One region of the Alteromonas naphthalenivorans genome, then DNA from elsewhere that is predicted to be linked to it. Evidence: predicted binding sites of a transcription regulator. Region 1 holds the regulator's gene; the other holds the start of a gene.
The links. Region 1 encodes FliA, which starts transcription of late flagellar genes. Its sites were predicted from a motif close to CTAAAGNTNNNNNNNNNNNNGCCGATA; they were not measured.
Positions count from the first base shown of each region.

Region 2: a site for FliA is predicted at 1,502-1,528, ahead of AMBT_RS00825 (DUF5610 domain-containing protein). Genes of this name have one in related genera too.

Region 1 covers NC_015554.1:2,968,177-2,972,393, reverse strand. Annotated here, with positions in the region: gene flhF (flagellar biosynthesis GTPase FlhF) at 1-383, shown strand, start outside; gene AMBT_RS13005 (MinD/ParA family protein) at 380-1,246, shown strand; gene AMBT_RS13000 (RNA polymerase sigma factor FliA) at 1,243-1,974, shown strand; gene cheY (chemotaxis response regulator CheY) at 2,011-2,394, shown strand; gene AMBT_RS12990 (protein phosphatase CheZ) at 2,429-3,193, shown strand; gene AMBT_RS12985 (chemotaxis protein CheA) at 3,206-4,217, shown strand, end outside.
Region 2 covers NC_015554.1:188,108-192,324, forward strand. Annotated here, with positions in the region: gene fabR (HTH-type transcriptional repressor FabR) at 1-241, shown strand, start outside; gene trmA (tRNA (uridine(54)-C5)-methyltransferase TrmA) at 306-1,400, opposite strand; gene AMBT_RS00825 (DUF5610 domain-containing protein) at 1,558-2,835, shown strand; gene AMBT_RS00830 (RNA recognition motif domain-containing protein) at 2,873-3,337, opposite strand; rRNA gene AMBT_RS00835 (16S ribosomal RNA) at 3,990-4,217, shown strand, end outside.

The DNA.
Region 1 (4,217 bases):
TTAGTCAACGAGATAGTCGATTAATTAAACAGATAAATCAATTTGATAACGGTCAAATGCAGCCAGTGAAAAAATACCTAGTAGCGCAAGCGAATACCCAATATGCTGCATTACAACGTATTATAGATGCGTACGAAGGGGTGGAACTTAGCGGTTGTATCTTTACAAAGCTTGATGAGTGCTACTCTCTAGGCGAAGTGCTTAGCGCAGCGGTGGAGTACCAGTTACCTGTCAGTTATGTAACAGATGGACAGAAAGTTCCTGAAGACATTAAGATTGCAGAAGCAAAATCTTTAGTATCTGCTGCTGCAAAGCTTTATAAAAAGTACGGTTTGAATCATACTACTAGTAACAATGTGGTTAAAACAGCACGAGCAGTATGATTGATGATCAAGCGAGTAGCTTACGAAAAATGAAGCAATCACGATTAATCAAAGTTATCGCCGTCACCGGAGGTAAAGGTGGCGTTGGTAAAACAAATATTACGCTAAACACAGCTATTGCTATGGCAAAGCAGGGAAAGCGGGTAATGGTATTGGATGCAGACTTAGGTCTGGCCAATGTGGATGTAATGCTAGGATTGCGAGTAGAGAAAAACCTCTCCCACGTATTATCTGGTGAGTGTACCTTGGACGATGTTCTCGTTACGGGTCCTCACGGTATAAAAATAGCACCAGCCACATCAGGTTCTCAATCAATGGCAGAGCTATCACCAACGCAGCATGCAGGACTCATAAGAGCATTCAGCGAGTTGCGCACGCCCATTGATGTGCTTATTGTGGATACCGCAGCGGGTATTTCCGATATGGTGCTAAGCTTCTCCAAAGCCTCCCAAGATATTATGGTGGTAGTGTGTGATGAGCCCACTTCACTTACCGATGCCTATGCATTAATTAAAATTCTTAACCGAGAACACGGTGTCTTTCGCTTTAAAGTGGTCGCTAACATGGTCCGCGATGTTAGAGAAGGTCAGGAACTTTTCAGCAAATTATCTAAAGTAACAGGGCGATTCTTAGATGTTGCGCTAGAATTGGTAGCAACAGTTCCTTTTGACGAGAACATACGCCGAGCAGTACGTAAGCAAACGTCAATTGTAGATGCTTATCCAAGTTCTCCGGCAGCAGTGGCGATTAGCCAGCTAGCAGCCAAAGCAGGATCATGGCCTATACCTGCGCAACCGGGTGGCCATTTAGAATTTTTTATTGAGCAACTAATAGCAGATAAAGCAGTAGGAAGTCAGCGTTGAATAGCAAAGCAGCCGCTTATCAACAGCAAACAGACAAGTCACAATTAGTTGAGCGTCACGCTTCGCTAGTGAAGCGGATAGCACACCACTTAATGGCGAGACTACCAGCCAGTGTTCTTGTCGATGATTTAATCCAGTCAGGTATGATTGGACTGCTAGAAGCTGCACGAAACTTTGACGGTTCCAAAGGGGCAAGTTTCGAAACCTTTGCAGGTATTCGTATTCGTGGCGCCATGCTTGATGAAATAAGAAAAGGTGATTGGACTCCTCGTTCCGTTCATAAAAACGGTAGGGCAATCACAGAAGCCATCTCTCAAGTTGAAGGTGAAACAGGCCGAGACGCGCGAGATGTAGATATTGCAGCTAAAATGAATGTTAGCATGCAAGATTATCATCAAATGCTGAACGAAGTGAATGCCGGAAAATTGGTGGGGATTGAAGACCTTGGGGTTTCTGAAGATGTCATTTCTACAGAAAAAAACCGAGGCAGCGACGCACCGTTAGAAGATTTGATGCAAGGGGCTTTCCAAAAAGCGCTAGCACATGCTATTACTACATTACCCGAACGGGAAGCGATTGTACTTTCTTTATACTATGATGAAGAACTGAATCTTAGAGAAATAGGCGAAGTTCTTGATGTTAGTGAATCGCGAGTAAGTCAAATTCATAGTCAGGCCATGTTAAAACTCAAATCACGAATGAAATCGTGGCAAGTTGACGAAGAATAGAAATTAATAACAATTAACCCCTCATTGGAGGCTATTTTGGATAAAAGTATGAAAATTCTCGTGGTTGACGATTTTTCTACCATGAGACGTATCATAAAGAACCTGCTAAAAGATTTGGGTTTTGCCAATATCCAGGAAGCGGACGACGGTAACACCGCGCTGCCTATGCTACAACAAGGTGATTTTGACTTTGTTGTAACAGATTGGAATATGCCAGGTATGCAAGGTATCGACTTATTACGCGCTATACGTGCCGACGATAAGTTGAAACACCTACCGGTTCTTATGGTGACAGCAGAAGCGAAGAAAGAACAAATCGTTGCCGCAGCGCAAGCTGGTGTGAATGGTTATGTTGTTAAACCTTTCACTGCCGCTACGTTGAAAGAAAAATTAGATAAAATCTTCGAACGTTTAGGTTGATCCAGACGCTCACCAGAGAAATGAGGTTTACTGGATGTCGACAAATGAAAGTGTCTCCATAACGCTCGAAGAAGCCAAAAAATTGGTAGCGTATCTTGAAGAGGGCGATAACGCATCAGCGAACGCTGTCTTAGAAGCTGTTTCGATGAAAGAGTCCATTGAGCTCTTTGCTGAAGTGGGTAAATTAACGCGTCAACTTCATGACTCGTTGAATAACTTCCAAATCGATGAACGTATTAAAAATTTAACCGTTGATGACATTCCTGATGCGCAAACGCGACTGATGTACGTTATCGAAGAAACGGAAAAAGCTGCCAATACCACCATGGACGCAGTTGAAGAGAGTATGCCAATTGCTGAAGTGCTCTCTACCCGTATCGAAAAAATTATGCCGGAATGGAAGAAACTGATGAATCGTCAACTTGAGTTGGGCGAATTCAAAGTTTTATGTGCAGATTTAGACGAATTGCTAGAAGACGGATCGAAACAATCAGCTAAGCTTACATCATTGCTTACCGAAGTGTTAATGGCACAAGGTTATCAAGATCTTACCGGTCAAGTTATTCGCAGAGTGATTGAACTCGTAAAAGAAGTGGAAGATAGCTTAGTTAATATGCTGACGATGTTCGGTGAACCCGAACAGGCGGAGCAAGACAAGCCATTGGAAGCGAAAGTCGAAAAAGTTAACAAGATCGATAGTGTCGAAGCCGAAGGTCCAATTATTGATGCAGACCAACGCGATGATGTGGTATCTGGCCAAGATGACGTAGATGATCTTTTGTCTAGCTTAGGTTTTTAGGGGAGCGGGCGCATGGCGTTTGATGTTGACGAGGATATATTACAGGACTTTCTAGTTGAAGCTGGGGAGATCCTTGAACAATTACAAGAACAGCTCGTTGATCTGGAAAATAATCCTGAAGATGCAGATTTACTGAATGCTATCTTCCGTGGTTACCATACCGTAAAAGGTGGCGCCGGCTTTTTGTCGCTTACCGAATTAGTTGAAATTTGCCATGGTGCAGAAAACGTTTTCGATGTAATGCGAAACGGACAACGTACTCTTACGCCTGAATTAATGGATACCATTCTTCAGGCCACCGATGTAGTAGTCGATATGTTTGAGCGTGTTAAAGCGCAAGAACCACTAATTCCTGCAGACGCAAAGTTAGTTGATTTGCTGCATAAGTTAAGCACCCCAGAAACCCCAGACGAAAACATCTTTGGTGACAGTAGTGAAGCGGCTGAAGTCCCCGCTGCCGAAGAAGAATTCGCGTTAGAAGAAGCGCCTGTACCTGAAGCGCCTGCCGCAAGTAGCGATGGCGGCATCGACGAGATTTCTGAAGATGAATTTGAAGCCTTGCTGGATGAACTTCATGGTTCAAATGCCCCAGGTAAATCTGCGAAAGCAGAACCAAAAGCGGCAGCCCCCGCGGTTGGTGGTTCAGGTGATGATATTACCGACGATGAATTTGAAGCACTGCTAGACGAATTGCACGGTAAAGGTAAATTCAAAGAAGAAGAACCAGCGCCTGTAGCTGCGCCGAAAGCGGCAGCGCCTAGCGGTGAAGAAATTACCGACGATGAATTTGAAGCATTGCTTGACCAATTACATGGTTCAGGACAAGGCCCTACAGCGCAAGGTGCTGAACCAGCAGCAAATACGCCGCCCGTAGATAAAAAGGCGACAGAAGCAATTCAGAAAGCCAAGGCAGAGCAATCTGCCGCTAGTACGCCGGCTAAATCAACGCCTGCCGCAAAAGCGCCAGCGCCTAGTCCAGCAGCTAAAAAAGCGTCAGAGCCCGCTAAACCAGCGGCTAAGAAAG
Region 2 (4,217 bases), 2.2 Mb from region 1:
TCAACATTTTATTGAAGAGCTAACCGATTACATCATCGAGCAACAAAGCGTAGAGTACAATATTGCGCAGCTCCAAGCGGATGCTATGGTTAGATTGGTTTTTAGTGCAGGGGCAGAAGCACTAGAAGCTGATACTAAGTTGAAGATGGAAATTGGCGAAAGGGTTAAAGCCCAATTACGTTTCGTGCAATTGGGCGCAATGTCGAAGCTTTCATCAGAGACATCTTCCGACGCATCTTAAGCTTTAAAGCCTAAGTGTGCTGCCGATTTATTGACAATATGCGACATTCACAATATACAGAGCATTACTTTTTGGTGAGTAACACACCTGCTTCTATATGGTGGGTGAATGGGAATTGATCGAACAGCGCCGCATTTGCTACTTCGTGAGTTTCACAAAGCAGGCTTAAGTTTTCAGCTAAGGTTTCAGGGTTACAAGAAATATAGATAATATTATCGTACCCTTGAATCATCTTTAGTGAATCTACGTCTAACCCTGCTCGAGGTGGGTCGACCAATACAGTAGTAAAATTGTATTCAGTTAAGTTGATACCTTCTAAACGAGAGAAGGTTCTTTCCCCATTCATTGCTTCAGTAAACTCTTCTGCAGAAAGCCTAACAATTTTCACGTTATCTAAGTGGTTTGCCGCAATATTGTATTGCGCCGCTTGTACCGAAGGCTTTGCTATTTCGGTTCCTATCACGTTGTCAAAATGAACTGCCAATGGCATTGAGAAGTTCCCTGCACCACAATACATTTCGAGTAAATCGCCAGTTAGGGGAGCAGAGCATTCAAGTGACCACTCAATCATGCTGCAATTCACTTCTGCATTAGGTTGAGTAAAGCTGTTTTCGATATGTTTGAATTCGAATTCACGGCCATTAATAGGTAGACGTTCTATAATAAAATCGTTACCCACAATGCGTTTTTGCTTTCTAGCCCGCCCAATAATACTCACCGCGGTAAATTGCGTAGCTAAAAAGGTGCGAAGCAGTTCAGCTTGCACTTCCCATTCATCATCAAGTGGCTTGTGATAAAGAAGGCTAATAACCAGTTCGCCGGATAGCCCAGTTAAATAATCAATTTGGAAAAGCTTTTTGCGCAGCAGTTCATTTGGCTTTAAATATTCTATTAACTGCTGCATTGCACTGTTGATGGTTTCACTTGCTGGTGGAAATGTATCTACGCGGTATTTCTCTTTAGACCCCTGATCGAACATGATGTGATAAAGATCGTCACCGTCATGCCATACACGAAACTCAGCTCGCATACGGTAGTTTTCAGGTTTTGAAGGATACACCGACAGACTCGGTGCGTTAAACGGCGTAAGGAGAGTACCTAACCGATCCACTTTCTCATCGAGTTGAGCTTGATAGTCTTTTGCAGTGGTGGTTGTCATGTGGTTCTCCGAACATCATTTAAATAAGGCTGCGAATTGTAGTGCCTTATATTATATGTGCAACGGATAAAACTCACAGAAGCAAAAATTTCGTATTAAAATTAAACAATACGTGATTGGTGCCGATAACTTGATTGAGGATAGTGAGGATCAAATTATGAACGTGAGTCAAATTAAGGCTTTCATGGGCGACCAGAAAGTGGATGAAAAGGCATCGGTTCACCCGAATGAAGCTATAAAGAAGCAGCTTCAACAGGAAGGCTTACAACAAGCAGCCGAGTTTACCAAGCAGCATTCAGCGACAGTCACCGTGAATAGCACGCAAACCAGTATTGGCTTAAAGGTCTTCAGTGGTAGCTTAAGTCAAAATGTGGTTGTTGATGGCAAGCGCCCGAATGAAAGCAAACAGTCAGATGACGGCGAAGAAAATAAAAGCTTATTCGATTTCGAGAAAGTCGCACGTAATGTACTTGGGTTCGTGACCGGAGTCATTCAAGGTGCGGCTGATGGAGGTGCGGATGATGATACCTTGAAAGGGTTGTTTGGTCAGGCCCGTGAAGGGGTAAGTCGTGGATTCGCTATGGCTGAAAAGGATCTCGCTGGCTTTATGAATGATGAGATTGAAGAAGGTGTTACGCGTAGTCGCGAAATGATAGACGGCGGCATCAATGATCTGGAACAGAATATCTTCAATCCTAATCCAGTGAGTGTGAGCGAGCTTAACGCGGTATCTGCATCTGATGCTAAATCAGGAAGCTTGCTCATTCGAACCAAAGATGGGGATGAAGTAAACCTTAGCTTTGAAAGTATCAGACAGTTTAGTGCTGCTAGTCAGGCTTCGCTATATATACCCGCGAATGACGATGCTGAAGCGTCTAGTTCGAATACAGATTCAGTTGTGGCGCAGCAGTCATCTCAATATGAATACTTTGAGCGAAGTGGCATCAGCTTTTCGTTAAAGGGTGAAATAGACGAAGATGAAATGACAGCTATTGCAAACCTTGTGGGTGAAGCACAAGACTTAGCCGATACCTTTTATAGCGGGGATATGGATAAGGCGTTCGAACAAGCGTTGAATTTAGGTTTCGATGACAAAGAGTTAGTTGGGTATGCGTTGCAGTTAAACCGCACTACACAAACCGAAATGGTCAAGGCTTATGAGAACGTAAAGCACTACAGTGAAGAAGGTGAGGCTGAAAACCAATACGGTAATGTAGTAAGCCCAATAGCACAGTATCTAGAAAAGATGATGTCTACGTTCGAAAATGCCGAGAATACCTTAGGCGCTGGAGATGACTACAATACATTGCTTGCAGGTATTATTAGTGAAATGAAAGATGTACAAATACCTGATTTAGTTTCAGCTATAAATCGTTTCCATACGTTTAACCAAAACTTATTAAACGCGATGCCACAGCAAGCGGCTTCAGAATAGAGTAAAAAAAACCTGGGTCATGCCCAGGTTTTTTAATTTATACTTGTTCTACTTTGTCTTTAGCTGGTCTAACTTTTAATGTTCGCTCTTGGAACACTGAGTCGTTAGTCTTCGCTATTACTGGGTCAAGGTCGCTAGTTATCACTTCAATAAAGCCATAACCTTTTCGCTTGCCAGTTTTTCTATCCTTCATGAGTCGGACAGACTGTACTTCGACAAAACTACCAAAATACTCTTTAACCGCAGATTCGTTTGCACGATACGGTAGATTACCCACATAGAGTGTTTCAGTGGTTGTGCTGCTGGTGGAGGGCGCAGCTGTTTCAGAGGGGGAATTGTTAAGGAGTGAAGCTAGCCACGGGGTTAATATACCGCTTATTAATAAAGACGCTGAAACCGTTAACGGAACGTGCGCTTCTATACTAGCTGATGAAAACAACAGATATCCTGCGATTGCAAAGATAGCACTAATAACAGTGCATTGAATAAAGCCTACTTTCATATACCTACCTTTCTAGTGTTTATTATCATAATAATGAAGGCTGGTTATAGTTTACTCATTTGTAACAATTAGAACAATAAAATGTGAAAGAACTATCCTAAAGTCCAATGGAATACACCTAAATGATGTAAAAATAAGCGTTTGAGGGTGAAAGTGTTATTAAATGCAAATAAGTGCCAAATAACGGTTGATCTTTTACGCCACCTATCTATAATGCGCTCCACGTTTTGAGGGGGCTTCAGGCATTCACAAGACACAGTGCGCAACCTTGAATTAAGACTGATTAAAAAGTTAAAAATCTAGGTTGACATCGTAACTTAACGATGTAGAATGCGCGCCTCGCTTCAAGGAGTTGGTAACAACACTGGAAAAGCAGTTTTCATTAACTCTTTGGAGTTAACAGCGCTTCGAAAAGAAATTTACGAAAAACGTTGACACTGAAAACGAAACGCGTAGAATGCGCATCCGCTTCGAAGAGAAGCAAAGCAAGAAAGACGCTAGCAACTATATGTAGCCTGAGTCCTCCTTGCGCAGAAGTCCCGACCGAAAGCGTCGCGATTCTGCACCACGTTCTTTAACAATTTATAACAAGACAATCTGTGTGGGCACTCATTAAGAGTGTCACACAACGACGATTCATATTCGATATATTTAATTGAAGAGTTTGATCATGGCTCAGATTGAACGCTGGCGGCAGGCCTAACACATGCAAGTCGAACGGAAACATGTCTAGCTTGCTAGATGATGTCGAGTGGCGGACGGGTGAGTAATGCTTGGGAACTTGCCTTTGCGAGGGGGATAACAGTTGGAAACGACTGCTAATACCGCATAATGTCTTCGGACCAAACGGGGCTTAGGCTCCGGCGCAAAGAGAGGCCCA